Regions from separate parts of the Geobacillus sp. G4 genome, predicted to be linked through region 1. Evidence: riboswitches for the same ligand, from Rfam matches in the RefSeq annotation. Region 1 holds a riboswitch; the other holds the start of a gene.
What was found. A riboswitch is a leader RNA that binds a small molecule or an ion and turns the genes downstream of it on or off. The one in region 1 is predicted to bind thiamine pyrophosphate.

Region 1 (15,289 bases):
GTTCCCGGTGTTACGATGACTCCCGCTTCTTCCAGCAATTTGGCGGCAAATCGTTCGGACGAGTATCCGTCATAGACCGGGATCCACAAGAAAAAGGTCGCTTTCGGCCGCTGCACGTCGATGCCCAGTTCTCGAAGTCTCTCGACCATCATATTCATGCGTTGTTCATAAATGCGGCTATTTTCTCGAATAAACGTCCGTCCGTTCGTCAAAGCGGCCACCGCCGCCTTCTGGATCGGAATAAACTGGCACGTATCCGTGTTGCTCTTGATCACCGAAAGCGCTCGAATCATGTCCCGGTTTCCGACTACGTATCCGATGCGGCAGCCGGCCATGTTATAGCTTTTGGACAACGATCCAAATTCCACCGCCACTTCCTTTGCCCCGTCCACCTGCAAAATGCTCGGCGCTTGAAAACCGGCAAACGTCACGAACGAGTAGGCCGCATCATGAGCAATGAACATCTGGTGCTGACGGGCAAGTGAAACGGCTTCGGCAAATACATCCAAATCGACAGCGGCGGCCGTCGGATTGCTCGGATAATTGAGAAACATGATTTTCGCTTGGTCATAAACGGACGAGAGAAGCGCATCAAACCGAGGAATATAACCATGTTGCGCATCGAGCGGCAGCGATAGGCCCTGGCCGCGGGCAAAATGGACGGCCGTCCGGTAGACAGGATAGCCCGGATCAGGCACTAAGGCGAGCTCGCCGGGATTGAGAACGGCTTGCAGCAAATGGACGATTCCTTCTTTCGAGCCGATTAACGCCAACACCTCGGTCTCCGGATCGAGCTTGACGCCATATTCCCGTTCATAAAAACGCGCGACCGCTTCCCGATACTCCCTGCAGCCGCCATACGGCGAATACGTATAGTGTTCTGGCGCATCGAGCGCTTCTTTCAACGCTTCGATGACAAAGGAAGGGGGCGGCAAATCGGGGGCGCCGATCCCTAAATCAATGACATCGACCCCGAGCTTTAGCAATTCTTCTTTTTTCTTCTGAAATCGGGAGAACAAATATGGCGGCATCGTCTGCACAATATCGGAAAATGTGTTCAATCCCATCCCTCCTCATAGCCCTTCGTTTCAGTTTATGCGCACGCCCATCACCCTCATGCCCGTCTCACGTTCAAGAAGCAGCCTATCATACCAATGGCTTTCTCACATCAAGACATCATCAAAATCTTTTTTCTCGAAAAGCGGTCGATGCAGGAGAAGTGGTTATTTTTTCACTAAGCTGCTAGAAAAACGCGATCAACCTTCTGAAACCCGGCCCTTTCGCCATAAAAAGAAGCGGCCGGCATCATCCACGGTTCGATGACGCAACTGGCCGCTGTCTATGGAAGCGAAGCGCCGGCGAAGGCGCCGCGATAGACTGCGCAGTTTTCCCCGCATGATCATTCTATGACTAGAAATTTGCACCTTATGCCATTATCATAATCAATCCGAAACGATTTGTAAATATATTTTTTAAAAATTATATATTTTTAAAATAATAAGGAACCGCACCAATTTGCAGAACAAACAAGAGGGGCGATGAACGTTCGCCCCCCTCCGCTGCTTCGATCAGCACCGAGCGTTTTCCAGCTCATGCTTTTTCCGTTGATCGAACTTCCGTATCCTCTCCACCATGCCGAGCATCGCAGCCCGCTTCTTGTCATTGATACAGCGACGACCCTTGCCGAATAAATTGTTGCGCTTTTTCTTTCATCCCCTCCTCTTTGATTTTCCGTTGCAGTTCATGTGAAATGTTCATGGAACAAAATTTCGGCCCGCACATCGAGCAAAAATGGGCCGTTTTCGCCGCCTCAGCCGGCAATGTTTCATCATGATACTCGCGGGCCCGTTCCGGATCGAGGGATAAATTGAACTGATCGTTCCAACGAAATTCAAAGCGCGCTTTCGAGAGCGCGTCGTCACGCTGCTGAGCGGCTGGATGCCCTTTTGCCAGATCAGCCGCATGGGCGGCGATTTTATAGGCCACGACCCCGGCGCGTACGTCCTCTTTATTCGGCAACCCTAAATGTTCTTTGGGCGTTACGTAACAAAGCATCGCCGTTCCATAAGCGCCAATGATGGCGGCGCCAATCGCTGACGTAATATGGTCATACCCGGGCGCGATGTCGGTGACAAGCGGCCCTAACGTATAAAACGGCGCTCCATGACAAATTTCCTGTTCCCGCTCGACATTTTCGCGAATTTTATGCATCGGAATGTGCCCCGGCCCTTCGATCATCACCTGCACATCATGCTTCCAGGCGATTTTCGTCAGCTCGCCGAGCGTCTTGAGTTCCGCAAACTGCGCCTCATCGTTCGCATCGGCGATGGAGCCGGGGCGCAAGCCGTCGCCAAGGGAGATCGCGACATCGTATTGTTTCAAAATCTCGCAGATTTCTTCAAAATGCGTATACAAAAAGTTTTCTTCATGGTGGGCCAAACACCATTGGGCGATGATCGAGCCGCCGCGCGAGACAATTCCGGTCGTCCGGTTGGCGGTGAGCGGAATGTAATGAAGCCGCACACCGGCGTGGATCGTCATGTAGTCGACTCCTTGTTCAGCCTGCTCGATGAGCGTCTCGCGGTACACGTCCCATGTCAGCTTCTCCGGCACCCCTCCTACCTTTTCGAGCGCCTGATAAATCGGCACCGTTCCCACGGGGACCGGCGAATTGCGGATGATGTACTCGCGCGTTTCATGAATGTGTTTGCCGGTCGATAAATCCATGACCGTATCGGCGCCCCAACGCACTGCCCAAAGCAATTTTTCCACTTCGTCTTCAATCGATGAAGAAACAGCCGAGTTGCCGATATTGGCATTAATTTTCACATGGAAACGACGTCCGATGATCATCGGTTCGCTCTCTGGATGGTTAATATTGGCCGGAATAATGGCCCAACCAGCGGCGACTTCTTGGCGGACAATTTCTGGATCGATTTGTTCACGAATCGCGACAAACTCCATTTCTGGCGTAATGATCCCCCGTTTGGCGTAATGCATTTGTGTCACTGTTTTTCCGGGCTTTGCCCTCAATGGACGGCGCACAAACGGAAGCGAACGTTGGATCGCAACAGAAGACCGCTCCATTTCCTCCACATCGCCGCGCTCGACAATCCAGCGGCGACGAAGAGGAGGCAAGCCTTTCTCCACGTCCGGTTCAAAATCGGGATCCGTATACGGGCCCGTCGTATCGTAGACACGCACCGGTTTGTTTTCCACCATTCCTTGCGGCGTTTTCGTTGGCGATAAAGCAATTTCTCTCATCGGCACGCGCACATCCGGGCGCGACCCTTCGATGTACACTTTGCGGCTTTCCGGAAACGACATAAACGAGCGGATGTTTTCCATGCGTGGCTTCCCCTTTCAACATAAAATGATGAAAAATCAGATCTGAAGCCACACCGTCTGAAGCGGGGCAAACACGAGAATAGGCGATGGCGGCCGATTCAAAATAAAAACAGGTTCCGACACCGGAACCTGATCGAAGGCAAAAGGCCAAATGAACAAGACACGTCCATCTGTTCCCGCTGCCTGCTTCCCTACGCTGGCATGACCCAGATCAGGTTCAAAGGGTCAAAGAACTTCATCGCGTTCTTTTCTCAGCCCGGCTCTCGGACTCCCCTAGCAGATAAGCGTATCACAATGATGACTGACTTTTTTTATTCTATCAGGCAATTGGCAAAGATGCAAACCATTTTATTCCAAACGTTGACTCCCACACGTCGTTTGAAAGCCCCTCTTTCTCGAAGAAAGCGTCCTTTTCCTCACTCACACAGAAAATTTCTTCAGCATTGCCCGCATCTCGTCCGCCATCTGACCGAGCGATGTCGACGAAGAGGCGATTTCCTCGACGGAAGCCATTTGTTCCTGGGTCGCTGCCGATACGTTGGCCGCACCAGACGCTGACTGTTCGACAATATTGGTCATCTGTTGGAGTGCGTCGTTCACTTGACGAGCATGCTCCGTCATTTGCTCGATGGCGGACGATACTTGTCCAATTTGTTTGCTCACTTGGCCGACCTCCTCGCGGATATGGGCAAATGATTGGCCGCATGCCGCCGCAACGTTCAATCCTTTCGCCACTTCGGCGATCACCTGTTCGGCAGACGCAACTGCCCGCTTCGTTTCTTCTTGAATGTAACCGATCAGCTCGGAAATTTGTTGCGCTGAGCGCGCTGATTGTTCTGCGAGCTTCCTCACTTCGTCCGCGACAACCGCAAACCCTTTCCCTTGCTCGCCGGCGCGCGCCGCTTCGATCGCCGCATTGAGCGCCAACAAATTCGTCTGCGACGCAATGCCGGTGATCGCTTCCGTAATCTGTCCAATCTCGTTGGAGCGCTCCCCAAGCCCTTTCACCACCTGGCCGAGCGTTTGCACATGATCGTAAATGAACTGCATTTGCTCGGACATTTGTCCGATTGACTGCTTGCCGTCCTCTGCTTTCGCCGACGTTTTCTCGGCGCGGTGCGCCACATCTTTCGTATGGCAAGCGACGTCGCTCAATGTTTGGGAAATATCATGCACGGACGCGGCGGTGGTGCGGACAGCATCGGCCTGTTCCTCCGCACTTGCCGCAAGCGTTTCCATCGTTGTCGCAATTTGCTCTGTCGCTTTCGTCGTCTGTTCGGCGACAGCGGCAAGCTGCTGAGAATATTGCGCTACTTCTTCGGCATGATGTTGGATTTGCCCCATCACACTTTGCCAAGCGTCTGCCATATCGTTTAACGACGCCGCAATCGGCCGCAGCTGCTGCACGCGATCAAGCGGTATGCGCACCGTCAAATCTCCGCCTGTCATCTTGCCTAAATGTTCGTTAATAACGGCAATCGGGGCAACAAACCGTCGATAGTTGAGCGTTGCCGAAACGAAGCCGAGCATCGCGCCAAACAGCACCGTAGCAACAAGCGTCCACCAAAATGCCGCCCCGCGAATGCCGTTGACCAGGCATGTGGCCATGCCGATCGCCGCTGTGCCAGGAATGACAACGAACATTGTGCGAATGATATAAGCGCTTAACGACAATCCATTCTCCTCCTTTTTTCTATCATCAAAAAACTTTATACTACTACTATAGCATTGACATATTCGTCAACGTGCATTGGTTTTCCTTCTTTAGCGCCCAACCGGACATCCTTTATATGACAGGAGTTCATCAAAAGTATCAGAAAACGTTATTATACCAAGGTTTTAGCCCCTCTTCGAATCTTCATTTATTGAGTGAAAAGCAAAAAACGTTATATTTATTCAGTGTTCTCAGCAGTTTGGACACGTTTTTACCACAGATTCATGTAAAAATTCTATTGCCAGTAAAAAGGGATTGTATTAAAATAGTAATTGTGTTATAAATATTCATTTACTAGATCAATAAAATGGAGGATCATCCATGAATAAAAAGAAGATGATTGGCGGGGCACTTGCCTTCAGTTTATTGGCATTCTCCCCTTGGACGGCCGCGCAAGCTGAGCCGATCAAATGGACGAACGTCAATGCGTTTGAAGAACAAAACGGGAGCTTATTCAACCAAGAAAACTATGACTTTGTCAAGTTTTCGCAAATCGGCGCCAAACTGAAAGAAATCGAGAAACAGTCGAACCGCGTCAAAGTGGAAGTAAGAGGAACATCAGCGAACGGCTACCCGCTTTATGTCGTCACAATTGCCGATCCGTCGACGCGCGGCAAATTCGGCAAAATTCAGGCGCTCCGCAAACAAATGTTCAAAAACCCGGGCAAAGCGCAGGAATGGGTGGCAAACAACGAAGACTTCAAAGTCCCGATTATGATCAACGGTTCGATCCATGGAACCGAATTTGTCGGCACTGACGCAATTCTTCAGCTGATCGAGCGGTTTGCAACACAAAACGATGACGCAACAAAGCAGATTTTAGCGAACACCGTCCTCATTTTTAACGTCGTGCAAAACCCGGACGGGCGCGTGCAGGCGACACGGTTTAACGGTGCGGGAATCGACTTGAACCGCGACTTCATCACCCAATCGCAACCGGAAACACGGGAAACGGTAGAATTAATTAAAGAATGGAATCCGATGGTGTTTCTTGATACGCACGGATATGTCAAAAACTATGCGCCCAACAAACAAGGATTGATTGAACCGTGCACACCCCCGCACAATCCAAACTATGAATACGATTTATACATCAAATGGGCGCTCGAGCAAGCGAAAGCGATGGAAGCGGAAATTCTAGCCGACAAAGCATCTTATCAAGGTGAACTGTACAAATCGATGGAAGGCGTCTATATCCCGTACCGGGACGATACAGCCGGCTGGGATGACTATCCGCCGATTTTCACGCCAATGTACGCCATGTACCACGGCGCGTACGGCCATACGCTCGAAGCACCGACCAACGACTGGGACGGCGTGCGCTGGCAATATAACGCCATTATGGGCGCGTTGAAATTCGCCGTTGAACATAAACAAGAAATGATCGCCGACCAGATTGAAATGTTTAAACGCGGGATTACGTTCAACCATCCGCATCATCCAGAAGGCTTTTTCCCGAACGCCTATCTTTTGCCGGTCAATGAAACAGATCCAACCGTCACACTAAAAGCGGTCGAGCATCTGCTCCGCAATGACATTGAAGTGAAACAAGCAGCGCAGCCGTTTACCATAGGCGGGACAACGTACCCGAAAGGAACGTACATCGTTCCAATGGATCAGGCGAAAGCCGGCTTAGCCAACACGATGCTTTGGGACGGCGAAGACATTACGGACGATACGCCGGCGATGTATGACATCTCAGCATGGAGCTTGCCGGAATTATGGGGATTTGCGGCTATCCCTGTTAACGAGGAAGTGAACGTTCCGACGACAAACGTAGGAAACGTCCAAGTGCAAGGGTCATTAACCGGGAAAGGCCCATACCTCATTCCGAACAGCTCGGTCAGCGCCGTCCGTCTCGTGAATACGCTGTTGCAACAAGGCATTGCCGTCAAACGCGATGAGCGCGGAAACTTCTATGTGGGAGCGCCGGCCAACCGCATTTCAGCAGCTGTGAAAGAATCGGGGCTTCACATTTCGACAGCAGCGGTTCCGGCTGATGCCAAACCGATTACAAGCGTCCGTGTCGCCTTGTTGAAAGACGGGGGGATGAATAAGCAGCAATCACATTCCGGCACGAAGCTGGCGTTGCAGCGTCTCGGCTTCCAAGTGGCCGAATTGACGCCTGTCGAAGTGGCGACGAACGGGCTTAATGGATTTGACGTCTTTATTTACAGCGGCACGGAAAATTTGATTTCTCTCAAATTGAGTGCTGCTAATAAAGAGTTTGGCTTGCAAAATGAAGAGCAGTACAATGCCTTTAAGGCAAACGTCACCGCGTTTGTCCAAAATGGCGGCAAATACATCGCTGTTGGCGCTGGGGCATCAAGAGCAACCAAAACACTCGGTCTCACCGACGATACAATTAACGTTGGGGGCTCGAACAGCAACGGCATCGTCCGTGTCGACTACAGCGGCACAGGGACGACAGCCGGCTACGGACAGAACGACATCGGCTTTGTGTATCGTCCGGTATGGTATACGAATACGGACAATGATATCGTCGAAGCGACATTTATAAACGATCCGGGCTTCTTCGTCGCCGGGCATTGGAAAAACCGCGATGCCGCCCAAGGGGCTGCTGTCATTGTCCGCGAACGAAACGCCGACGTCACGTTGATCGGGCTCGAAGCTGGATTCCGGGACCATACCGACTACCTATTCCGCCTGATGGCGAACGCCATTTGGGGAAACTAATGAATCAAAAGCGGGGGCTCCGACAATGGAGTTCCCGTTTTTGATTTGTCGCCCCGCTTTAGAGAGTTAGAGAAAAACCGCATTTTCTTTAAAATGGTTGATTCATGAACGCGTGGAAAGGCTGTTGATTCATTAGCGAAAGTCCCACACCGGAACATTTTTTTCTTAAATTACCAGTCTCTTAGGCGGAACCTCTATATTCTCCCTCCCATCAATCGAACTAGTCAGTTTTTCTTACTCTCCTCCCTATCTCTTAGACGGAAAGACTATTTTTTAATTCCTTATTGAAAATGATAATCATTTATATTATGATATTTAACGAAATTGATAATCGTTATCAAATGGAGGGATCCGATTGAATTCGTCCATCCTCTTTCTCACTGAGGAAGAAGAAACATATCGATATTTGCAAACGGTCGATCCATCGTTGGCTGGTTTGTTTTTGGCCACCTTGCCGAACAGCCGTCAACGCATAGCCAACCGACTGCTGCAGGCGCTTATTCGCGAACAGCTCCTCAGCCCAGATCGCGTTGTTTGGGAACAAACCGGCCACAAATTGGAGCTTTCCATCCTACTCTCTATGAAGAAACAAATCACAGCGGCGGTAATGGAACAGTTTTCCTTAGGGCAGTTTACCGTTGCGCGCCTTTGGCTGCTTGATCAGAAGGAGCGAAAGTCTCTCTCCTCTCCCTTGGAGCTGCTCGAGCTGCTTCAACGCGAAGGGCTCATCAGTTGTGCACCAAATTGGGACGAGTTTTGCGCCGAAATCGCCAACAGCGTGATCAACGACGCGCTTGCCCAAGCCGCGGCCGAGCGGCGCCGCTGTCGATGGCGCGATACATATGGAGCAACGTACTCGTCTTCGCTCGAGTGGGTGCGTGCCCAGCCGCGGCCGTTCAGCCCTCTCACCTTTTACGAACAAACGGTCATTGACGGGCATACACTGCACCCGTGCGCCAAAACGCGGCTCGGCTTCAGCGTCCAAGACATGATCGACTATTCGCCGGAATGGGAAGCGAAAGTCGCTCTCCCCTTGCTGGCGGTGCGTCGCAGCCATTGCCGTTTCGTTTCCTTTTCCTATGGACGGATGGCAGATTGGGTTTACGAACAAGATAAAACGTTGCAGTCCGTTGTGCAAAACACGTTGCGGGCATACGGCCTGTCTGAATGCGAATACGACGTCATCCCTGTCCATCCATGGCAATGGAAACACGTCATCCAACAGCGTTTCCAAAACGAACTGGCCGCACAAACAATCGTTCCGATCGATGGCGGCGTACTGCCTGCTTATCCGCTCGTTTCCGTGCGGACGTTCATGATCCCCGGCGCTTCCGGTGATCATTTGAAAACTCCGATCAATGTGCAAATGACGAGCGCCATCCGCACTGTATCTCCGGCGGCAGCGGCCAACGGACCACGCTTATCGCTTTGGCTGAACGATGTGCTCGTCAAAGAGCGGCTTGCCCCCCGCTTTCGGGTCGTCAGCGAAACAGCGGGCATCTCTTTCTCGCCGCAAGGTCGGACAGACAACGAGGATGCCGCTCTTGCCAAACAGCTCTCGGCCATCGTCCGAACCAATCCGGAGCGCGATTTGGCGGAAGGGGATATCATGATGCCAGCCGTGACGCTCCTTGCCCCTTCCTTCCTGAGCGGCAAACCGGTGGCAGCTGAGCTCGTTGAGGAATATGCAGCCAATCAGGGGGCAAGCTCCGTGCGCGAGGCGGCTGTATGGTTTTTCCGGCAGTATGCGGAAATGCTCGTTCCGCCGTTGCTCTTGCTTTTATGCAAGTACGGAATCAGCTTGGAAGCTCACTTGCAAAATAGCCTTCCTGTCTTTCGCTCCGGCGCGCCCCAGTCAATGCACGTTCGCGACTTGGGAGGAATCCGCCTTCATTGCGGCCGCTTCGGTCGCCATCGCTATCCGCTTGACGAGCTCGCGCCTTCAAGCATCGTGACAGCAGATCTTAACGAGTTGCGGCATACGTTCACCCATGCCGTCATTCACAACCATCTTGGCGAGCTGATCGCCTGCCTCTCCCGCACGTTCTCTATCGACGAGACACTTCTTTGGCAGGCCACAGCGGATGTAATGGAGAATGCATTTGCCGCGTTGACCCGTGACAGTGAAACAGAAGAACAGGCAAGGCAAGATCGGGACGCGCTCTTTTCCCCGGTGCTGCCGATGAAAGCACTTGTCGCTATGCGCTTAACCAATGATCTTCGCAACCGATTCATTGAAACAGCTAATCCGCTGGCCAAATGGAAAAGGGAGGAATGGGAACGATGAACACGCGTTTATCCCTCCGGACAGCTGATATCATCCTTTATCCATACGAACAAGAATGCGTCGAGTTCATCCAAAAACGATTTCCTGAACATCTCTCCGCTTATGTCCGCCATGTCATGCGGGCACGGACGACGATCTTGCAACGAACCGCAGCTGCGTTGCTGCGGGAGGACGTATTCGGTCTATACTCCCGTTCCTACAATTTGCAAGTGATCGACTCAGTGTATATCACGAACTGGCGCGGGCTGACGCCGGAATGGGAAGCGGTCGTCCGCCAGCTGCCGGCCGCCAACTTGCAGGAAGGGATCATGTATAAATTGTTCCCCGTTGCCCCCGGCCAATGTTTGCTGATCCCGATCCGCGGCGAATCCGCTTTCCGCCAATGCGACATCGGCGAGGAGGTCGTTTGGATCGGCGAAGGCATCCAAACGGTGCGGGACGCCCTTTCCTTCCTTTCGTTGCTAACGCCGCTCATCAAGGCGGCCGGCGAGGAACAAGCATGGGCGCAGCTGGCGAAAGAATTGGAAAACGGAACCTCCAACTTGGCGTTGGCTTATTGGCATTTTGAAAAGGAATGCCAAACGATGCGGAAGGAAGCGGACAACTTGTTCACCTATATCGAACAACGACAAAGCGATCCATCGTTTTGCCCGGCGCTGTTTTTCGAGCAACTTTGCATTGAAGGGCATCATCTTCATCCAGGCGCCAAAACGAAACTGCCGATGTCCCCTAAAGACGTATTTGCTTACTCGGCTGAGTTTGGCGGTCAACCGCAGCTGCGGATCGTCGCCGTCCGACGCAATTTGTGCGATTTCCACTTTGACGGATACGAGGATCCGAACACATTCCTGCTCGACCATTTTCCGTCGCTGCGCGGCCCGGTTGAAGAATGCTTCCAGCAAACCAAAAAGAAGCTAGAAGACTATGTGCTCGTGCCTGTCCATCCTTGGCAATACGAACATGTCATTCCTAACGTCTATCGTGCGGAATTGCGCGACGGCCTCCTTTGGCTGATCGAAGGAGCGGTGATCCCAACGCAGGCGACCGCCTCGTTCCGAACCGTTTTGGCGAAAGAAGCACCGCTGTATATAAAGACTGCCGTCCATAGTCAAATGACCTCGACGGTCAGGTCCATTTCCCCCCAGTCAGCCAACAACGGCGCAACATACAGCCGGCTGCTTCGCGCCATTTTGGAAAGAGAGAGGGACTTGTCCGCTATCTTTCTTCCTGTTTGTGAAATCGGCGGCTGCTCGTTTCGCTCTGAAGATCCAAATAAAGCACGGAACTTATCGGTCATTTATCGGGAAGGGCTGGATCGCTTTGTCAATGAAGGGGAAATCGCCATTGCCGGCACCGCTTTATACGCCTCGTCACCATTCAGCGGCCGGCCGATTATCAACGATATTATTGAAGCATATGCCAAGGGAATCGGCCGTCCATCATCTCAAGAAACGGCGCTTTCCTTTCTTCGCGAATACGTCGGCATCGCCGTCCGTGGCTTTCTAACGTTGCTCGTCAAGTACGGCATTGGCCTGGAAGGACACTTGCAAAATACCGTTCCCGTTTTCCGGCAAGGGAAACCGATGAAATTGCTGTTCCGCGACTGGGGAGGCATCCGTTTGTACCGGCCGCGCCTTGAGCGCCAAGGGTTCAATATCGATGTCCGTCCCGATTCAATCACGATTACGGATGATTTGCGAGAAGCGCAAAACAAAGTGTTTTATACAGTCTTTCAAAATCAGCTTGGCGAAATCATCCGTCATATCAGCCGCCAGTGGGGCATTGCCGAGGAACAATGCTGGATATGCGTCCGCCGCCAATGTGATGAGGTGTTTGCCAAATTGGCCAAAGACCCAAACCTAAAACGAGCAGTAGACGAAGACCGCCAGGCCTTATACCGGCCGCACATCGATCATAAGGCGCTGGCAAAAATGCGGCTGCAGCCAGAAGCGAAAACGTATTGTGTCGTTTCCGTTCCCAATCCGTTAGCAACGAGTCGATAAGGGGGAGTTGACATGCTTCTTACATCGAAAAAACCATCCCCCTCTTTTGCGCTATTTTGGCGCCCGTTCCGGATTTATTGGAGCGGAACGTTGCCGGCGCGCATCGGGGAGTGGGCTGATTTCGTCATCCTAAACTGGGCTGTGTTGCAGCTTTCCCGCTCGTCGCTCGATCTAGGCGTTCTCAACGTCTGCCGGCTGTTGCCGATCTTTCTATTCAGTTGGCTCGGCGGCGTGCTCGCCGACCGCCTGTCCCGGCGCCAAGTGCTTGCTGCCTCCTTGCTGGGCATGGCAGGTTTTACTTTGGTGATTGCTTGGTTGCTGCGCGAGCCGTCTTCATTAATTTGGCTGTTTGCCGCTGTCTTTGTCCGTTCGATCTTTATGGCCATGGAAACGACAGCGCGCAACGCCTATATCGCAGACCTTGTTCCAATCGAGGCGCTCTCCAGCGCCATTTCGTTGCATACCGCCGCTCTTCACATCGGGAAAATCATCGGCCCGGCAGCGGCCGGATGGGGGCTCTCTTCACTCGGCGGCGTTTCACTGCTTATCGTCTACAGCACGATGCTCGTTATCGCAGCTTTTGCTGTATTGTCATTAGAAGAGAGCCGCCCCCGCCGTCCAGCTGCGCGTCCAACAGACGGCAGCAAAGGGGAGGCGATCCGTTACATCAAGCGCACCCCGCTCGTTCGGGGGCTGCTTCTTCTTTCAATCATCCCGATGACGTTTGGCTTTGCCTATTCGGCGGTCACCCCTCTTCTTGTTGACGCGTTGGCCAACGGCGATGCCGGGGATTTCGCCGTGTTGCTCTCCGTCTCATCCGCCGGGGCATTGCTCGGCACGATCTGGCTTTCCTTCCGGCCGGTCGAGGCGATCGGCAAATGGCTCATCGTCTCTTTGCTCGCTTTTTCTCTATCGTTGCTTCTATGGATCGTCTTATTTGAACATTGGCTGCTTTGCTTAGCCGCCATGGCACTGGCCGGGTTGACCGGGCAGCTATACCGGACGTTATGCCGCCTGGCCATCCAGCTGGTCGTTCCGGATCGGTTGCGCGGACGGGTCATGAGCATCGCTTTAATGGACCGCGGCTTCATCCCGCTAGGCACCCTTTTGCTTACGACTCTTGCCGAGTATGTTGGAGCGAAAATCGCTGGCTATGCGATGGGATGGCTCTGCCTTCTTTGCGCCCTTGCCTTTTGGCGGCGAAAAGAACTATGGAACATCTCTACAGGAGGACGAATATGGAACGATTGAACACCGTCATTCAAGCCATTATAGAACGCAAGGCAAAACAGCAGGGCCCACTTTGCGCCTATGTATATGACTTAGACAACCTCCGCGTCCATACAGCAAGCTTGTCCGCCTCGCTTCCTCCTTCCGTCCGGCTCTTTTACGCCGTGAAAGCGAACGCGGATGAGCGCATCTTGAAAACAGTCGCGCCGTATGTCACCGGTTTTGAAGTCGCCTCAGGCGGCGAGCTGCAAAAAGTCCGCCGCCTGTTTGCCGATTCTCCAGTCATTTTCGGCGGTCCGGGAAAAACAGATGAGGAGCTGGCCGCGGCGATTGAGGAACGTGTTGCTCTCATTCATGTCGAAAGCGTATGGGAATTGCAGCGGCTGAATTGGATCGCCGCCAGGAGGCAAACAACCGTGCGTGTACTCCTGCGGGTCAATTTGCGGCAAGCCGCCTCAGGCGCCACATTGCATATGGCGGGAAAACCGACCCAATTTGGCATCGACGAACAACATATCGCCGAAGCGATCCATACGGCATTGACTCTTCCGTCTATTGATCTGCAAGGATTCCATTTTCATTCGATGTCCAATCATACCGACGAGCAGGCCCATCTTTCTTTTATCGAAACGTGCCTGTCATTTGTCGCGCAAGCGGAAACGACGTACGGGCGGCGGTTTTCGGTCGTTAACGTCGGAGGCGGAGTCGGCGTGCATTACAACGAACCGGACCGGCAATTTCGTTGGAATTGGTTTTCCAAAGAGCTGAACCTGTTGCTGCGCCGTCAAGCCCCCCCTCATTGGACAGTCATTTTCGAGCTCGGCCGCTTTATTGCCGCCCATAATGGGTATTACGCCGCGGAGGTGCTCGACCTGAAAACCAATTACGGAACGCATTTTGCGATTATTCGCGGCGGCACCCACCATCTTCGGCTGCCGGCAGCCTGGAAAATGAACCATCCCTTTCTCGTCATTCCTATTGATGAGTGGCCATACCCCTTTAACCGCCCATCTTTACATAACCAGCGGGTGACGTTAGCTGGCGAATTGTGCACGCCAAACGACATATTGGCTCGGGATGTGCCTTGCGCCCGCCTTCGCGTTGGCGACATCGTATTGTTCCGCTGCGCCGGCGCCTACGGCTGGGACATTTCTCATCATGATTTTTTAAGCCATCCGCATCCGGAATTTATTTACCTCGAATCGTCGATGTAAAAACAGCGGGCCTCCACTCGGAAGCCCGCCTTTTTCCATTGTTTACACCGTCGGTTTTTCCGTTGTCACATACGTCCCAGCGATAAAATCGTGAATCGACCGTTTGTCTTCTCTTGCAGCTACCATAATCGCACTAATAATGAGACCAATGCCAAACGTGATAAAGTATACGAGTCCGCCAACGAACGTGCGCAAAAACATCGTGCCGACCCCAACTTTTCCGCCGTTGACTTTCGCAATCCGGATGCCAAGCATCCGCTTGCCGACCGTATATCCGTACCAAACAGCCGGGACGATTAACGCGTAAAGGATGTTCGCTAATGACGTAAACCAGTTCGTTTCCCAACTGCCAGTGATGAAATAGCCGATGATCGAAATCGGAATGCCAACGACAATCGCATCCAACAAGTTAGCCAACAGCCGCTTCCAAAATCCAGCCGGATTCGTCACCGCCATATGTCTTCCCTCCTGTTGCCTTTTCTATATTGTATTCGCAATCAACAGCGTAATTGTCTTTATTTTAACCTGAATTGTGGAAAGGAATCTATACTATAGTTTGGTGTTTGCCGCCATTATTGGGCAGCAGGAGTGAATGCGTCTTTTCACGATCCGTAAAAAAGATAGCCCAAAAGGCCATTTTTGCAACCGAGACACAGTTGGCTGCCGTGCCGTTTCATACATAAAGAAAAAGCAGCTTGTGAAGCGGATCGATCATCCGAATACAGGCGGCTTTTCCCCTCGTTTAGCCAAGCTTGGCCACCACCGCCGAAAAATCGTCCGGAAGCGGCCCTTTTTG
Region 2 (15,289 bases), on a different contig from region 1:
CGTTCTTGGGTTGCTCATTTCCGTTCCGATCATGGTGTGGGGCAGCACGCTTATTTTAAAATGGATCGAGCGCTTCCCAATCATTATTACGATCGGCGCCGGTGTCCTCGCCTGGACGGCGGCGAAAATGATCGTCGATGAGCCGTTTTTAAAGGCGTATTTTGCCAATCCTGCCGTGAAGTATGGATTTGAGTTGCTTGTTGTTGCCGCTGTCATTGTGGCGGGAACGATGAAAAAACGAAAAAGCGCCAAAGAGCCGCAACCGAAAGCCGCCAATGAATAATTGGCGGCTTTTGTGGCTGGGCAATCACCAAGCGGATGGCTATTTCCATTTCAGCAGCAGAAATTGCAGCAGCCATCCAATGGAGAGCCCGGGGATGACAGATAAGATCGGCAGCCAAATCGGTCCAAAAAACACGCCGCCGATCGTCACGTGCGACGAGTACATTAAGCCGACCGTCACAAAGTAGGCGGAGACGACAAACGGCAAAAACGAGTACGGCGTTTGCCCGCCGCCAGCGTCTTTAAACGCATCCCACATGGCAAAAAAGTATAAACATGGATAAAACATCAGCCATCCGATATCGACAATGCGGGCGGCCTCATCCGTACGTCCCAAAAAGCTGAGGCGGATGGCTTCATTGAAATGGGATTGGGTGTTAATCACAAATTCCAACGCAATAAACAAAATTCCTTTTATATACTTTTTGTTCAACAGTTGCCCGAATCCAGGCAAAGCAATGCTCCATAACAATGCTTCGATCGCTTTCACCTTCTCGAACCCTTTACTGAGATAATATTAGTTGATCGTTGCTTTGTCCGTTGCACCGTCAGATGGAGCTGGAGACAATCGATGGGTGCTTCATGGTCAGTTGCTGGTTAAGCCGATGGGTGCAATTACATTTTTTGCGCCAAAGACTTGTTTTATACTTTTTTGCAATAGGAATGCAGGAAAACTTTCCTATAGAACCAAACGATATGTTAGCTGAAGATAAAAAAATACTTTAAATTTTTCAGAATAATGAATATAATAGTGACGTAAAGGATTTTGACAAATAAATAAAGGGGGAAGCCGTGTGAAGGGGCTAAAATCGATTTTGTTATGGGGCCTGATTTCCGTCCTTGGGGCCGCAGCGTTTGCCATTTTGGCTTTAAGCCGCGGCGAATCGGTCAACGCCATGTGGCTTATCGTCGCCGCCGTCTGCACGTATGCGGCCGCTTATCGGTTTTACAGCCGGTTTATCGCCCGCAAAGTGTTTGGTCTTGATGATAACCGGAAAACGCCAGCGGAAGTGTTCAATGACGGGAAGGACTATGTTCCGACGAACAAATGGGTGCTATTTGGCCATCACTTTGCCGCTATTGCGGGTGCGGGACCGCTTGTCGGACCGATTTTGGCCGCGCAGATGGGCTATCTGCCTGGGACGCTTTGGATTGTGATCGGCGTTGTGCTCGGCGGAGCGGTGCAAGACTTTGTCATTTTGTTCGCTTCGATGCGCCGCAACGGGAAGTCGCTCGGCGAAATGATTAAGGAAGAAATGGGTCCGGTGACGGGCTTTATCGCAGCGCTTGGCATTTTGGGCATTATGATTATTTTATTGGCCGTATTGGCGCTCGTTGTCGTGAAAGCGCTTGTCGGAAGCCCGTGGGGGATGTTTACGATCGCCGCGACGATTCCGATTGCGATTTTGATGGGCATTTACATGCGCTTCATCCGTCCAGGGCGCGTTGCTGAAGCGTCGCTTGGGGGATTTGTGCTGTTGATTTTGTCGATCGTGGTCGGGCAATATGTCGCGGAGCACCCGACGCTCTCGGCGATGTTTACGCTAAAAGGGGAAACGATCGCCATCTTAATGATCATTTATGGCTTTGTCGCTTCGGCGTTGCCGGTATGGCTGTTGTTGGCGCCGCGCGACTATTTGAGCACGTTCTTGAAAATCGGCACGATTGTCGGATTGGCGCTCGGCATTTTCGTCGTCATGCCGGACTTGCAAATGCCGGCAGTGACGAAATTTATCGATGGCACCGGGCCGGTGTTTGCAGGCAACTTGTTCCCGTTCTTGTTCATTACGATCGCTTGCGGCGCGGTGTCTGGATTCCACGCGCTCGTTTCATCCGGCACAACGCCGAAGATGATTGAGCTTGAAAGCCATGCGCGGCCGATCGGCTACGGTGCGATGCTGATGGAGTCGTTCGTCGCTGTCATGGCGATGGTGGCGGCTTGCGTCTTGACGCCAGGGGCGTATTTTGCCATCAACAGCCCGGCTGCTGTCATCGGAACCGATGTGGCGCAGGCGGCAAAAGTGGTATCGTCATGGGGCTTCACCGTCACGCCGGATATGCTTGCGCAGTTGGCGAAAGACGTCGGCGAACAAACGGTGTTGTCACGCACGGGCGGGGCGCCGACGTTGGCGATCGGGATGGCGCACATTTTATCGAGCGTCATCGGCGGCAAGGCGCTTATGGCGTTCTGGTATCACTTTGCCATCCTGTTTGAAGCGCTGTTCATCTTGACGACGATTGACGCCGGCACGCGCGTCGGCCGTTTCATGATCCAAGACATTATGGGCACGTTTTACAAACCGCTCGGCAAAACGGATTCGCTTGCCTCGAACTTGATCGCTACGACCCTTTGCGTACTGGCGTGGGGTTACTTCCTGTACCAAGGCGTCGTCGACCCGCTCGGCGGCATCAACACGCTATGGCCGCTGTTTGGCATCGCCAATCAAATGTTGGCTGGCATCGCCTTGTTGTTTGCGACGACGGTTCTATTTAAAATGGGCAAAAAGGCATATGTTTGGGTCACGCTCGTGCCGACAACATGGCTTTTGGTCGTCACGCTGACAGCCGGGTATCAAAAACTGTTCCACGAAAATGTCAAAATTGGTTTCTTGTCGCATGCGAAAATGTTCCAAGACAGCTTGAGCCAAGGCAAAATTTTGGCGCCGGCAACGAATGAGGCGCAAATGCGGCAAATTATTATGAACGATTACATTGATGCGACATTGTGCGCGATTTTCATGCTCGTTGTGATCGCGATGCTGATCTCGGCGTTGAACATTTGGATCAAAGTATTGCAAAACAAACATGTGCCGCTCAAGGAAGCGCCGTACGTGCCGCGCGATGGAGAAGGAGCGAAGCACTATGCCTAAATGGCTGCAAAACGTTTTGGCTTATCGCCGGCAGTTTCTTGACTTGCTTGTCGGTGTGCCGAGCTATGAAAAATATGTCGAGCATATGAAAACCCATCATCCTGGCGAGCCGATTAAGTCGCGGAAAGAGTTTTTCTGCGAGGCGCAAGAGGCACGCTACAATGCTAAAGGCGGCAAAGTGTCGCGTTGCTGCTAGCAAACGGGAAGGAAGGAGGGGCGCGTTCCCTTCTTCCTTTTTTCTTCTTGTTCATCATCGCTGAGAAAATGTTCGATTGGCGGCATGGTTTTTGTGAAAGACGTTGGGAGCGTTGGATCAACCCTCAGTGGAGAAAGGAGCTGTACATATGATGCGCATTCTGTTTGTCGGAGCAGGAGCGGTCGGCGGGTATTTCGGCGGCCGTCTGCTTGAAAAAGGGGTGGACGTAACGTTTCTTGTTCGCGAGCGCAGAAAACAGGAACTGGAGAAATATGGGCTTGTCATCCACAGTGTCCATGGCGATGTGGGATTGGCGCCGAAATTGCTTGTTGCCGGCGAATCGGCCGAGCCATTTGATCTTGTCGTGTTCTCAAGCAAAGCGTACCATTTAGACGGCGCCATCGCCGACGCGAAACCGTATGTTGGAGAGGCGACGATGATTTTGCCGTTGTTAAATGGCATGGCCCATATGGATGCGTTATGGAAGGCGTTCGGCCGCGAGAATGTCTTAGGCGGGCTTTGCTTTATCGAAACGACGTTAAACGAGAGAGGGGAGATCATCCAAACGAGCCCGGCGCATGAGATGCGTTTCGGTGAATGGCCAAACGGGCGGAGCGAGCGAACGGAGGTGCTTGCATCGTTGTTTGCCGGCGCCAACGCCTGCTTTCGCCTAAGCGAACAAATTGCAGCTGATATGTGGAACAAATATTTGTTTATCGCGACGATGTCGGGCGTGACAACGCTGTTCCGCGCCCCGATCGGGCCGATCCGTTCCGGGGAGTACGGGAGCGTCATCATCGATCGGCTGTTTCGGGAAATCAAAACGATCATTCAGGCGCATGGGGCGCCGCTGACCGATGAAATGGCCGAGCGGCAGCGCACCCAGCTCGAGCAGATCGCCCCAACGATGAAATCGTCCATGCAGCGCGATATGGAAAAAGGACAGCTCATTGAAGCCGATCATTTGCAAGGGTATTTGCTAGCATTGGCGAAGCGGCATGGCATCCATGCTCCGATGCTCGAGGTGGTATATCACAATTTAAAAATTTACGAAGCGAGCCGCGCAACCGGTGAGTGACCAGTTGTTCAACCCAGCCGTTTGGCAGGAGCGTGCAGCCCCGCCAAACGGCTGTTTTTTGAGAAAAAGAGAAGTTGTTTACCGCACCAATATAGTGTACAGTTAATAGTGAAAACGTGTGCACAAGGAGGAGGCAGCCTTGAAAAAAACATGGTGGAAAGAAGGCGTTGCGTATCAAATTTATCCTCGCAGCTTTATGGATGCCAACGGCGACGGCATCGGTGATCTTCGCGGCATCATCGAAAAGCTGGATTATTTGGTGGAGCTTGGAGTCGACATCGTTTGGATTTGTCCGATTTACCGGTCGCCGAACGCCGATAACGGATATGACATCAGCGATTATTATGCCATTATGGATGAGTTTGGAACGATGGATGACTTCGATGAATTGCTTGTTGAAGCGCATCGGCGCGGGTTGAAAGTCATTTTGGATTTGGTCATCAATCATACGAGTGATGAGCATCCGTGGTTTATCGAATCGCGGTCATCGCGAGACAATCCGAAGCGCGACTGGTACATTTGGCGCGACGGCAAAGATGGGCGCGAACCGAACAACTGGGAAAGCATTTTCGGCGGCTCGGCATGGCAGTATGACGAGCGGACGGGTCAGTATTACTTGCATATTTTTGACGTCAAACAGCCCGACTTGAATTGGGAAAACGACGAAGTGCGGCGGGCGCTTTATGCGATGATCAACTGGTGGCTGGATAAAGGCATCGACGGCTTTCGCATCGACGCGATTTCCCACATTAAGAAAAAGCCGGGTCTTCCCGATTTGCCAAATCCGAAGGGGCTGAAGTACGTGCCGTCATTTGCTGCGCACATGAACCAGCCAGGGATTATGGAGTATTTGCGAGAGTTGAAAGAGCAAACGTTTGCACGATATGACATTATGACGGTCGGCGAGGCGAACGGAGTAACGGTTGATGAGGCCGAACAATGGGTCGGGGAAGAAAACGGCGTGTTTCATATGATTTTTCAGTTTGAGCATTTAGGGCTTTGGAAAAGGAAAGCCGATGGTTCGATCGATGTCCGCCGGCTGAAGCGGACGTTGACGAAATGGCAAAAAGGATTGGAAAACCGTGGGTGGAACGCGCTCTTTTTGGAAAACCACGACTTGCCTCGATCAGTGTCGACATGGGGAAATGACGGCGAGTATTGGGCGGAGAGCGCGAAGGCGCTTGGCGCGCTCTACTTTTTCATGCAAGGGACGCCGTTCATTTACCAAGGGCAAGAGATCGGGATGACGAACGTGCAATTCTCCGACATTCGCGACTACCGCGATGTCGCTGCCTTGCGTCTGTATGAACTCGAACGGGCGAACGGCCGGACACATGAGGAAGTGATGAAGATCATTTGGCAAACCGGGCGCGACAACTCGCGCACCCCGATGCAATGGTCTGGTGCCCCAAACGCTGGATTCACGACAGGTACGCCATGGATCAAGGTGAACGAAAACTATCGTACGATCAATGTCGAGGCCGAGCGGCGCGACCCGAACTCGGTATGGTCGTTTTATCGACAAATGATTCAGCTTCGGAAAGCGAACGAGCTGTTTGTTTACGGAACGTACGATCTGCTTTTGGAAAACCACCCATCCATTTACGCGTACACAAGAACGCTTGGCCGCGATCGGGCGCTTATCATTGTCAACGTATCCGATCGTCCTTCACTTTACCGCTATGACGGCTTCCGCCTTCAGTCAAGCGATTTGGCGCTCTCGAACTACCCGGTCCGTCCGCATAAAAATGCGACGCGTTTTAAGCTGAAGCCGTACGAGGCGCGCGTATACATCTGGAAAGAATAAGAAGGAATTTGCCTTTCCGTGTGGAATAAATGCATACGGAAGGGAGATGATCAACATGGCAACGGTCGATCCGATTCGCTACCCGATCGGAACGTTTCAAGCGCCGCAGCAGTTTGAGGCTGGGGAGGTGCAAGAGTGGATTGCTGCCATCCGCGGGCTGCCGAACGACTTAAGAACTGCTGTTTCCGGCTTGAACGATGAGCAGCTGAACACGCCGTATCGCGACGGCGGCTGGACGGTTGCCCAAGTCGTCCATCATTTGGCTGATGCAAGCATGAATGCGTTTTTGCGCACGAAATGGGGAGTGACGGAAGACGGCCCAACGGTGAAGCCGTTTGCGGAAAGCGAATGGGCGAAAACGGCCGATGCTTGCTCGTTGCCCATTGAACCGTCGCTTTTATTGCTTGACGGGCTGCATGCGCGATGGGCGGCGTTGCTTGAATCGATGACGGAGGCAGATTTTCACCGAACCGTTCGGCCGGAAGGGGCAGCGGGGGAGATGCCGCTGTATGTATTGACCGCGTTGTATGCATGGCATGGGAAGCATCATACCGCGCAAGTTGCGTCGTTGCGCAAACGAAAAGGATGGTAAAGGCTGCCGATTCTTCGGCGGCTTTTTTCTTCATGCATCATAGAAGGATGGTGCTGCGCAAACAACACCCGGGAACCGCCGGCTGGGCGGGGCTTTTTTGTCGTCATCCTGCCGGGAGAACGGTGAAATAGCATTTTGCTTAAACGGCGGCATAGGATTATGTTATACTAACAAATATTAAGGGACACGAAATACATAGTTCGCAAGGGGGATCAGTATGGGAGCGGAGCAGCAGCCGCTTATTGCAGAACAAAAAGAAAAAATATGGACGAAAGATTTTGTTTTGATTTGTTTGGCCAATTTTTTTGTGTTTCTTGGGTTTCAAATGACGCTGCCGACCCTTCCGCTGTTTGTCGAGCATTTGGGCGGCAACGATCAGCTGATTGGCGTTGTCGTCGGTGTGTTTACGTTTTCGGCGCTCATCGTCCGTCCGTTCGCCGGCCATGCGCTTGAGACGAAAGGGCGCCGGTTTGTGTTTTTATTGGGACTTCTCATTTTTGTCATTTCTGTCGGTTCCTACAGCTTGATCTCAAGCATTTTCCTTCTCTTTTTGATGCGGGTCGTCCAAGGAATCGGCTGGGGGTTTTCGACAACCGCTTCCGGAACGGTGGCGACGGACATCATTCCAGCGAGTCGCCGCGGGGAAGGAATGGGCTATTACGGGCTGTCCGGGAATATCGCCTTGGCGTTTGGTCCGTCGCTTGGACTTGTGCTTGCCGCTATGATTCCGTTTAGCCATCTGTTTGCCATTTGTGCGGCGCTTGGAGTCACTTCGGTGCTGTTTGCCGCCGCGATCACGTATAAAAAAGCGGAAGCCGTGCATGGCAAAGGGGCGAACAGATGGGATTTGTATGAAAAAAGCGCTTTGACCCCGTCGTTGCTGTTGTTTTTCTTGACGGTGACGTTCGGCGGCATCGCCTCATTCTTGCCTCTATATACGGCGCAAAAACAGATCGGCGGCCTGCAGCTGTACTTTTTGCTTTACGCGCTTGCCTTGATGGTGACGCGAACGTTCGCTGGCCAGTTGTATGACCGAAAAGGGCATCGAGCCGTCTTTCTCCCTGGTGCGGGGCTTATTTTGCTGGCGATGCTTCTTCTCGCTTGGCTGCCGGGAGAATGGGCGTTGCTTTTGGCGGCGGTGCTGTACGGTTTCGGCTTTGGCATGGTGCAACCGGGGCTGCAGGCGTGGTCCGTCGAGCGGGCGCCTGCCCACCGCAAGGGAATGGCGAACGCGACATTTTTCTCGTTTTTTGATTTAGGGGTCGGCGTCGGGGCGATAGTGTTTGGCCAAATCAGCCATTGGTTCGGCTATCCGAGCATTTATTTAGCTGCTAGCGGTTCGGTGTTCCTTTCGATGCTTGTCTATCTGTCGGTCTTGCATAAAGAACAATCGCTTCGCCCCAGGGAACGAAAAAACGCTTAGGGATAACCCCTAGGCGTTTTTTCTGCCCAGCGGCGCATCGAAACGGCCTTTGAGGGCGGCTCGTCACCGCCGGGAATGCACTTCGTAAATGGCGAATTTTAAGTAGTCGCCTTCTTCCGCGGCAAGGAGTTTCGGGTGGTCGTAGCCGGCGCCGTTCCAATATACTTGGCGCAGCACTTTTTTCGCGTCAAATGCCGCATCAGCGATCATCTCTTGAAATAGGTGCGGGCGGACGTGGTACGAGCAGCTTGATGTGACGAAAAAGCCGCCGTCTTTGACAAGCTTCAATCCGTTTAAGTTAATGTCTTTATAGCCGCGCAGCGCCTTCGGGACGGCATGGGCCGATTTCGCGAACGCCGGCGGGTCGATGATGACGACATCCCACTGTTTGCCGGCGCGCACCGACTCGCGCAAATAGTCGAAGGCGTTGGCGACGACAAATTCAACGTTCGTGAATCCGTTTAACGCGGCGTTCCGTTTCGCCGTTTCGATGGCATGTTCAGAAATATCGACGGCAGTAGCATGTTTTGCCCCATACAGACAAGCGTTTAGCATAAACGAGCCGGTATGGGTGAAGCAGTCGAGCACGGTTGTCTCCGGACCGATGAGCGGACGAAGAGCGGCGCGGTTTTGCCGTTGGTCGAAGAAAAAGCCTGTTTTTTGTCCGTTTTCAATATCGACGATGTATTTCACGCCGTTTTCCTCGATTTCGATTTCCGTTTCCGCTTCCCCGTACCAAAAGCCTTTTTCTTGTTTGAGACCCTCAAGCTCCCGAACGGACACATCGTTGCGCAAATAAATGGCCCTTGGGGCAAACACGTCAAGCAAGCCGCGCAAAATCCAGTCTTTCCGCCTTTCCATGCCGAGCGCCAAAATTTGCACAACAAGCACATCTTCATATTTGTCGACGATCAATCCGGGCAAAAAGTCGGCTTCGCCATAGACGGCGCGGCAGGAGCGAACGCCGGGAATCATCCGTTCACGGTACGCCCACGCCTGACGGATGCGGTCGATGAAAAAGCGCTCATCGAGTTCATCGTTTGGGTTTTGCGTCAAGACGCGGACGATGATTTGCGAAGCGGGGTTGATATATCCTTTCGCCAGCCAATACCCTTGATGATTGTAAACGTCAACGAAGTCGCCCGGCGCAGCATCGCCTTCGATGCGGTCGACTTCACTTTGAAAAATCCATGGATGCCCTTGCTCAAGCCGTTTTTTCCGTTCTCTTTTCAGGATGACCTTCGCCATCGTTTCCACTCCCATTCCGTCGTCAATTGCTGCGTTTCCATCATAGCGGATTGCAACGCATAGCGCAACGTCGGAGAAAAAAAGATTGACAATCGTTCGTGCCATGGTATGATTAAGTGTAAAGAAAACTGAAAATTGCACCATCATCCACTAGGGGGGCCTTTAGAAAGGCTGAGATCAAAGTGTGCCTTTGAGACCCTTAGCACCTGATCTGGGTAATGCCAGCGTAGGGAAGTGGAGGAGCAGCACAGCAAGGCTAGGCTTTGCCTTGCCAACGTCGCATGCCCACGCCGCTTTCTTTACGCCAATCGGCAAAGGAAGCGGCGTTTTTATTTTGCCAAAAAGGGGGAAAACGAATGTCATTTGCCAAACAATTGCGCCAAGCGGCCGATCCGATCTGGCAGGCGAGTTTCCGCCATCCGTTTGTTCAGGAGCTTGGCCAAGGGACGCTTGCGCGCGAGAAGTTTCGCTATTACGTGATGCAAGATGCCTATTATTTGCGCCATTTTGCCCGCGTTCAGGCGATCGGGGCGGCGAAATCGCCGGATTTGGCGACGACAGCCCGGTTGGCGCACCATGCACAAAGCACGTGCGAAGCCGAGCTGTCTCTGCATGAAACGTTCGCCGAGCTCTTGGGCATTACAGAAGAGGAAAGGGCGGCGTTCATTCCGGCGCCGACGGCGTACGCCTATACGTCGCACATGTACCGCGCGGCGTACGAAGGGCATCTCGGTGATGTTATCGCCGCCATTTTGCCGTGCTACTGGCTGTATTACGAAATTGGCGAGCGCTTGAAAACGTGCCGCCCGAACGATCCGATTTATGAAAAATGGATCGGCACCTACAGTTCGGACTGGTTCCGCTCGCTTGTGGAAGAGCAAATCGCGCGGCTTGACGACATCGCTGACGAGGTCACCGAAGAGGATCGCCATCGGATGAAGCGGCATTTCCTCATCAGCAGCGAATATGAGTACGAGTTTTGGGAGATGGCGTATCGGCTTGAGCAGTGGCCGTCGGCTGAATTGGCGGCGAGCCGTTGACGTGAGACAAGGAGGAGAACAGGATGGAAGTGAAGACAAAAGGGTTAAAATTGGTGGATATTTTAACGACGATCGTCATTGCGATTGTGTTTGGCGTTATTTACAAATTATGGGGCCCGCTATATAGCGCGGTGGGAGCAGTAGGGTTTCATCTCGATCAACTCATTTACGGCATGTGGTTTATCGCCTCCTCGCTCGCTTATTTGCTCATTCGCAAGCCAGGGGTGGCGTTGCTCGCGGAGATTGCGGCTTCGTCCGGCGAGCTGATCATGGGATCGCAATGGGGGCTTGAAGTGCTCATTTACGGGGTCGTTCAAGGGCTGTTGGCCGAGCTCGTCTTTGCCGCCTTCCGCTATCGGCGCTTTGATACGTTCGTTGTATCGCTAGGCGCGGTCGGGGCGACGATTGGCTCGCTCATCATGGACTTTTACAAAGGCTATATTGAGGCGCTCGCCCCATGGAATATGGCGCTCTTTTTGCTGGCGCGTTTTATCGGCGCCATCCTCATCTCCGGCGTGCTTGCTGTTTCATTGGCGAAAGCGCTCGAAAAAACTGGAGTGACGCAAATGTGGCGGCCGGCCTCGAAAGACGATTACGATGCATTGAACCGGTAAGGCGGCGAATGGCGATGAAACAAGCAATTGCGATTGATCGGCTGCGCCTGAAATTTCCCGGGAGCGACGGGCTGCTGTTTCGCGACTTGTCGCTTTCGATTGCCGAGGGGGAGAAAGTGCTCCTCCTTGGTCCGTCCGGATGCGGCAAGTCGACATTATTGCAAGTGATGGCTGGCATCATTCCCCGCTCGATCGATGTGCCGATGAAAGCGGAGCGCCTTAAGCGGCCGGAACGGTGGGGCTATGTTTTCCAAGATCCTGATGCGCAATTTTGCATGCCGTATGCGGACGAGGAAATCGCTTTTGCCCTCGAAAATCGAAGCGTGCCGCGCCACGAGATGCCCGTCCGCATCCGTGCCCTGCTGAACCAAGTCGGTTTGGAGATCGCTCCGCATACGGATATTCATACGCTTTCCGGTGGAATGAAGCAGCGATTGGCTCTTGCTTCGGTGCTGGCGCTTGAGCCGGATGTCTTGTTTTTGGATGAGCCGACGGCGCTGCTTGATGAAGAAGGGACGAAGGCGGTATGGCAAACGGTGAAGCAGGTGGGCCGCGGCAAAACGGTCATCATCGTCGAGCATAAAATTGACCATGTGCTCGACTTTGTGGATCGCATTGTCTTGTTCGGCCGCGATGGGCGCATCATCGCCGACGGCGAGGCGAAGGCGGTGTTTTCCGACTATAAAGACGTCATTGCCGCTGAAGGGATTTGGTATCCAGGCGTCTGGGATGACTATGACCGGACGGCAAGGCGGCGAAATCGCCATCAAGGCGAGGAGCTTCTTCGCCTCGCCCGTTTTCGCGGGTTCCGCGGCCGGGAGGCGAAAATCTATGTTCCTGAAGCAACGGTGCACGCCGGCGAATGGATTGCAGTCACCGGAAAAAACGGCGCCGGTAAAAGCACGTTGCTGCACGCGCTTATGCAACTCATCCGCACGGACGGAGAGTATATGCTGCTAGGCGCCGACATCAAGCGGCAACACCCGCTTTACCGCCATATTGCGTTCGTTTTCCAAAATCCGGAATGGCAATTTGTCGCCCATTCCGTTCGCGAAGAGCTCGCCTACTCGCTTCGGCTTGAGAGGCGGCCGAAAGAGGAAATTGAGGGAATCGTCGACCGTCTGTTGCGTGAATTTGACCTTGTTGAGCAGCAAGACCAGCACCCGTACCAACTGTCGGTCGGACAAAAGCGGCGGTTGAGCGTCGCCGCTTCGATCGTCGCCGGCCAGCGCCTCTTTTTGCTTGATGAGCCGACATTTGGGCAAGATGCAAAAAATACGTTCGCGTTGCTCGAAATGCTTGAAGCATACCGTGAACAAGGGGCGGCGATCATGATGGTTACACATGACGAACAAATCGTCCGCCGCTTTGCGACGAGACAGTGGGTGATTGAAGATGGGGCGCTCGTTCGGGACGAACGGCTTGACATCCGAGAGCCGGTGTTGGCGGAAGGTGGGGCAGGGTGATGAAATGGGAGGTTCGCTGCCGCGAGACATGGCTTCATGAGACGAACCCGAGTTTGAAGCTCATTGTGCTTGTCGTGCTCTTTTTCGCTGTGTTGTTCATTCATAACCCGAACGTGCTGATTAACGTTTCGCTCGCTCTCTTCGTTTTGTTTTGCTTTGGCACCGGCTATCCGGCGAATGTGTTGTTTTGGCTGTTTTTGCCGTTTTTCCTCGTGTTTGTTTCGACGGCTTCATCGATGATGATGTTTGGCGAGGGAACGACGACATGGGTTCGCTGGGGGCTCATCCATGTTACAGCGGAAAGTTTTTGGCGCGGGGTGCACATCGGGTTTCGCGCTTTGGCGCTTGGGCTTCTCGGATTGATTTTTTCGCTGACGACCCGGCCGGTTCCGTTGTTTTATTCGCTCATGCAGCAGTTGAGACTGAAGCCAAAGTATGCGTACAGTTTTTTGGCGGCCGTTCGCCTATTGCCGATTATGCTTGAAGAGTTTCAGGCGATCCGCTATGCGTTAACAGTGCGCGGCGTGCCGAATAAGGGCGTCCTCAGCAAAGTGAAGCGCTACGCCATTCCGCTGTTGTCGCAAAGCATCCGCCGCGCCCAGCGCATCGCCGTGGCGATGGAAGCGAAACAATTTTCCGGCAGCGGGCGGCGCACGTTTTATTATGAAATCGGGTTCGGCAAATATGATATTTGGCTTGTCGCCTTGTTTGCCGCTTTGATGTTCGCCGCCTACTATGTCGGTGTTCATTATCCGTATATTTCTATAAGCGATGTACGGTAGAAAGAAAGGGATGGCGATGGGGGTTCTCCATTTCGTTTCCACCGGGCGTCAGACGGTAGACGAATTTGCCGCGATTTGTGCGCACACCCATCCGTATGCCGACCTGATTCATATTCGCGAAAAAGGGAAGACGGCGCGTGAAGTGGCGGCGTTTGTCGCGGCACTGCTTCGCGTCGGGGTGCCGCTGCAAAAAATCATCGTCAATGACCGGGTTGATGTCGCCGCTGTCTACGGTGTCAAAGGTGTGCAACTTGCTTATCACAGCCTGCCGGTGCGCGCCGTCCGCCGCTCGTTTCCGGACTTGACGGTTGGTTGCTCGGTGCACGGGTCGGAGGAGGCGAAACAGGCCGAACAGGATGGCGCTCACTTTTGTTTGTATGGCCATATTTTTCCGACGGACAGCAAGCCCGGTTTGCCGCCGCGCGGTCTGGACTCGCTTGCGGAAATCGCGGCCGCCGTGTCCATTCCAGTCATCGCCATTGGCGGCATTCACGCCGGCAACGCTCGTCGGGTGCTGGAAGCGGGCGCAGCCGGGGTGGCAGTATTGTCGGCTGTTTTTTTCGCTGCTGACCCCGTTGCTGAGGCTAAACGGCTGGCAGACATCGTGAAAGGGAGGGGATAGGGGATGACGCATCGGTATGACGTCGCCATCGTCGGCGGCGGGGTGATTGGGGCGGCCATCGGTTTTGAGCTCGCCAAGCGGCGGCATCGCGTCGCCATTTTTGAAAAAGGAACGATGGGAAGCGGGGCGTCAAGCGCGGCAGCCGGCATGCTTGGGGCGCAATCCGAGTTTTCGACGTCAAGCCCGCTTGTGCCGCTTGCCTTGCAAAGCCGAGCTCTCATGCCGGCCTTGGCTGAAGAGCTGAGGGAGAGGACCGGCATCGATATCGGCCTTGTCGAAAAAGGATTGATCAAACTAGCGACAACGGAAGAGGAAGCAGACGATCTCTATCGCCATTATACATTTTGGCGGGGCATAGGCGAACCGGTGCAGTGGCTCACGAAAGGGGAGGCGCTTGAAATGGAGCCGCGTCTTGCGGCGGAAGCGCTTGCCGGCGCGATGTACATCCCTGGCGATGGGCAAGTGAGCGCTCCGGATTTGGCCGCCGCTCTTGCCTATGCCGCCGCCTCCGCCGGCGCTTGTCTGTACGAGTATACGGAAGTGTTCGACATCCGTTCCGACAGCAGTGGGCATGTGTTAGACACAACAGGCGGGACGTTTGCCGCCGAGGCGGTCGTCATCGCTTCCGGCGCTTGGGCGGCGCGGCTCGGCGCGCGGGTCGGGCTTTCGCTTTCCGTTTATCCGGTCAAAGGAGAATGCGTCATGGTGCGCGCCCCGGTTCCGTTGTTGCAAACGACTGTATTTGCGAAAAACGGCTGCTACATCGTTCCGAAATCAGGAAACCGGCTGCTCATCGGAGCGACGTCCACGCCCGGCACGTTCGATCGACGTGTATCGGCCGGTGGGGTGATGAACTTGCTTCACCGCGCCGCCCACCTTGTTCCGGACATCGAACAGGCGGAATGGGTGGCATCATGGAGCGGCATTCGGCCGCAGACCGAAGACGGCTTGCCTTATCTAGGCGAGCATCCGGAGCGGCGCGGCTTATTCGTCGCTGCCGGACATTACCGGAACGGCATTTTGCTCAGCCCATTGACCGGTCTGCTTGTCGCCGACTTAGTGGAGCGGAAAGAGACGGCGTTTGATCTTGCGCCATTTTCGTTGACACGCCATATCGGAAAGGTGGGGGTGGAATGACGTTAGTGATTAACGGGGAGACGGTCGCCGTGCCCGACGAGGTGAAAACGGTGGGCGATTTGCTTGCCCATTTCCGGCTTGAGAACAAGCTTTGCATCGTCGAAGTCAATGTCCGCATCATCCAAAAACATG

Region 2: linked by a shared signal. The riboswitch ahead of tenA (thiaminase II) and the one ahead of thiC (phosphomethylpyrimidine synthase ThiC) in region 1 are both predicted to bind thiamine pyrophosphate.

What each region holds. Positions count from the first base shown of each region.
Region 1 covers NZ_JBEPJY010000007.1:98,082-113,370, reverse strand. The annotation lists gene ABS784_RS10440 (aminotransferase class I/II-fold pyridoxal phosphate-dependent enzyme) at 1-1,061, opposite strand, end outside; gene thiC (phosphomethylpyrimidine synthase ThiC) at 1,660-3,348, opposite strand; TPP riboswitch at 3,520-3,633, opposite strand; gene ABS784_RS10430 (methyl-accepting chemotaxis protein) at 3,769-5,022, opposite strand; gene ABS784_RS10425 (M14 family zinc carboxypeptidase) at 5,384-7,759, shown strand; gene ABS784_RS10420 (IucA/IucC family protein) at 8,115-10,046, shown strand; gene ABS784_RS10415 (IucA/IucC family protein) at 10,043-12,049, shown strand; gene ABS784_RS10410 (MFS transporter) at 12,062-13,300, shown strand; gene ABS784_RS10405 (type III PLP-dependent enzyme) at 13,288-14,493, shown strand; gene ABS784_RS10400 (RDD family protein) at 14,536-14,949, opposite strand; gene ABS784_RS10395 (PP2C family protein-serine/threonine phosphatase) at 15,236-15,289, opposite strand, start outside.
Region 2 covers NZ_JBEPJY010000004.1:32,980-48,268, forward strand. The annotation lists gene ABS784_RS06220 (TerC family protein) at 1-283, shown strand, start outside; gene ABS784_RS06225 (hypothetical protein) at 323-772, opposite strand; gene ABS784_RS06230 (carbon starvation CstA family protein) at 1,077-3,152, shown strand; gene ABS784_RS06235 (YbdD/YjiX family protein) at 3,145-3,348, shown strand; gene ABS784_RS06240 (ketopantoate reductase family protein) at 3,500-4,426, shown strand; gene ABS784_RS06245 (glycoside hydrolase family 13 protein) at 4,566-6,233, shown strand; gene ABS784_RS06250 (YfiT family bacillithiol transferase) at 6,289-6,825, shown strand; gene ABS784_RS06255 (MFS transporter) at 7,043-8,248, shown strand; gene ABS784_RS06260 (class I SAM-dependent rRNA methyltransferase) at 8,312-9,496, opposite strand; TPP riboswitch at 9,639-9,746, shown strand; gene tenA (thiaminase II) at 9,853-10,536, shown strand; gene ABS784_RS06270 (ECF transporter S component) at 10,560-11,150, shown strand; gene ABS784_RS06275 (ABC transporter ATP-binding protein) at 11,165-12,616, shown strand; gene ABS784_RS06280 (energy-coupling factor transporter transmembrane component T family protein) at 12,616-13,398, shown strand; gene tenI (thiazole tautomerase TenI) at 13,415-14,020, shown strand; gene thiO (glycine oxidase ThiO) at 14,024-15,157, shown strand; gene thiS (sulfur carrier protein ThiS) at 15,154-15,289, shown strand, end outside.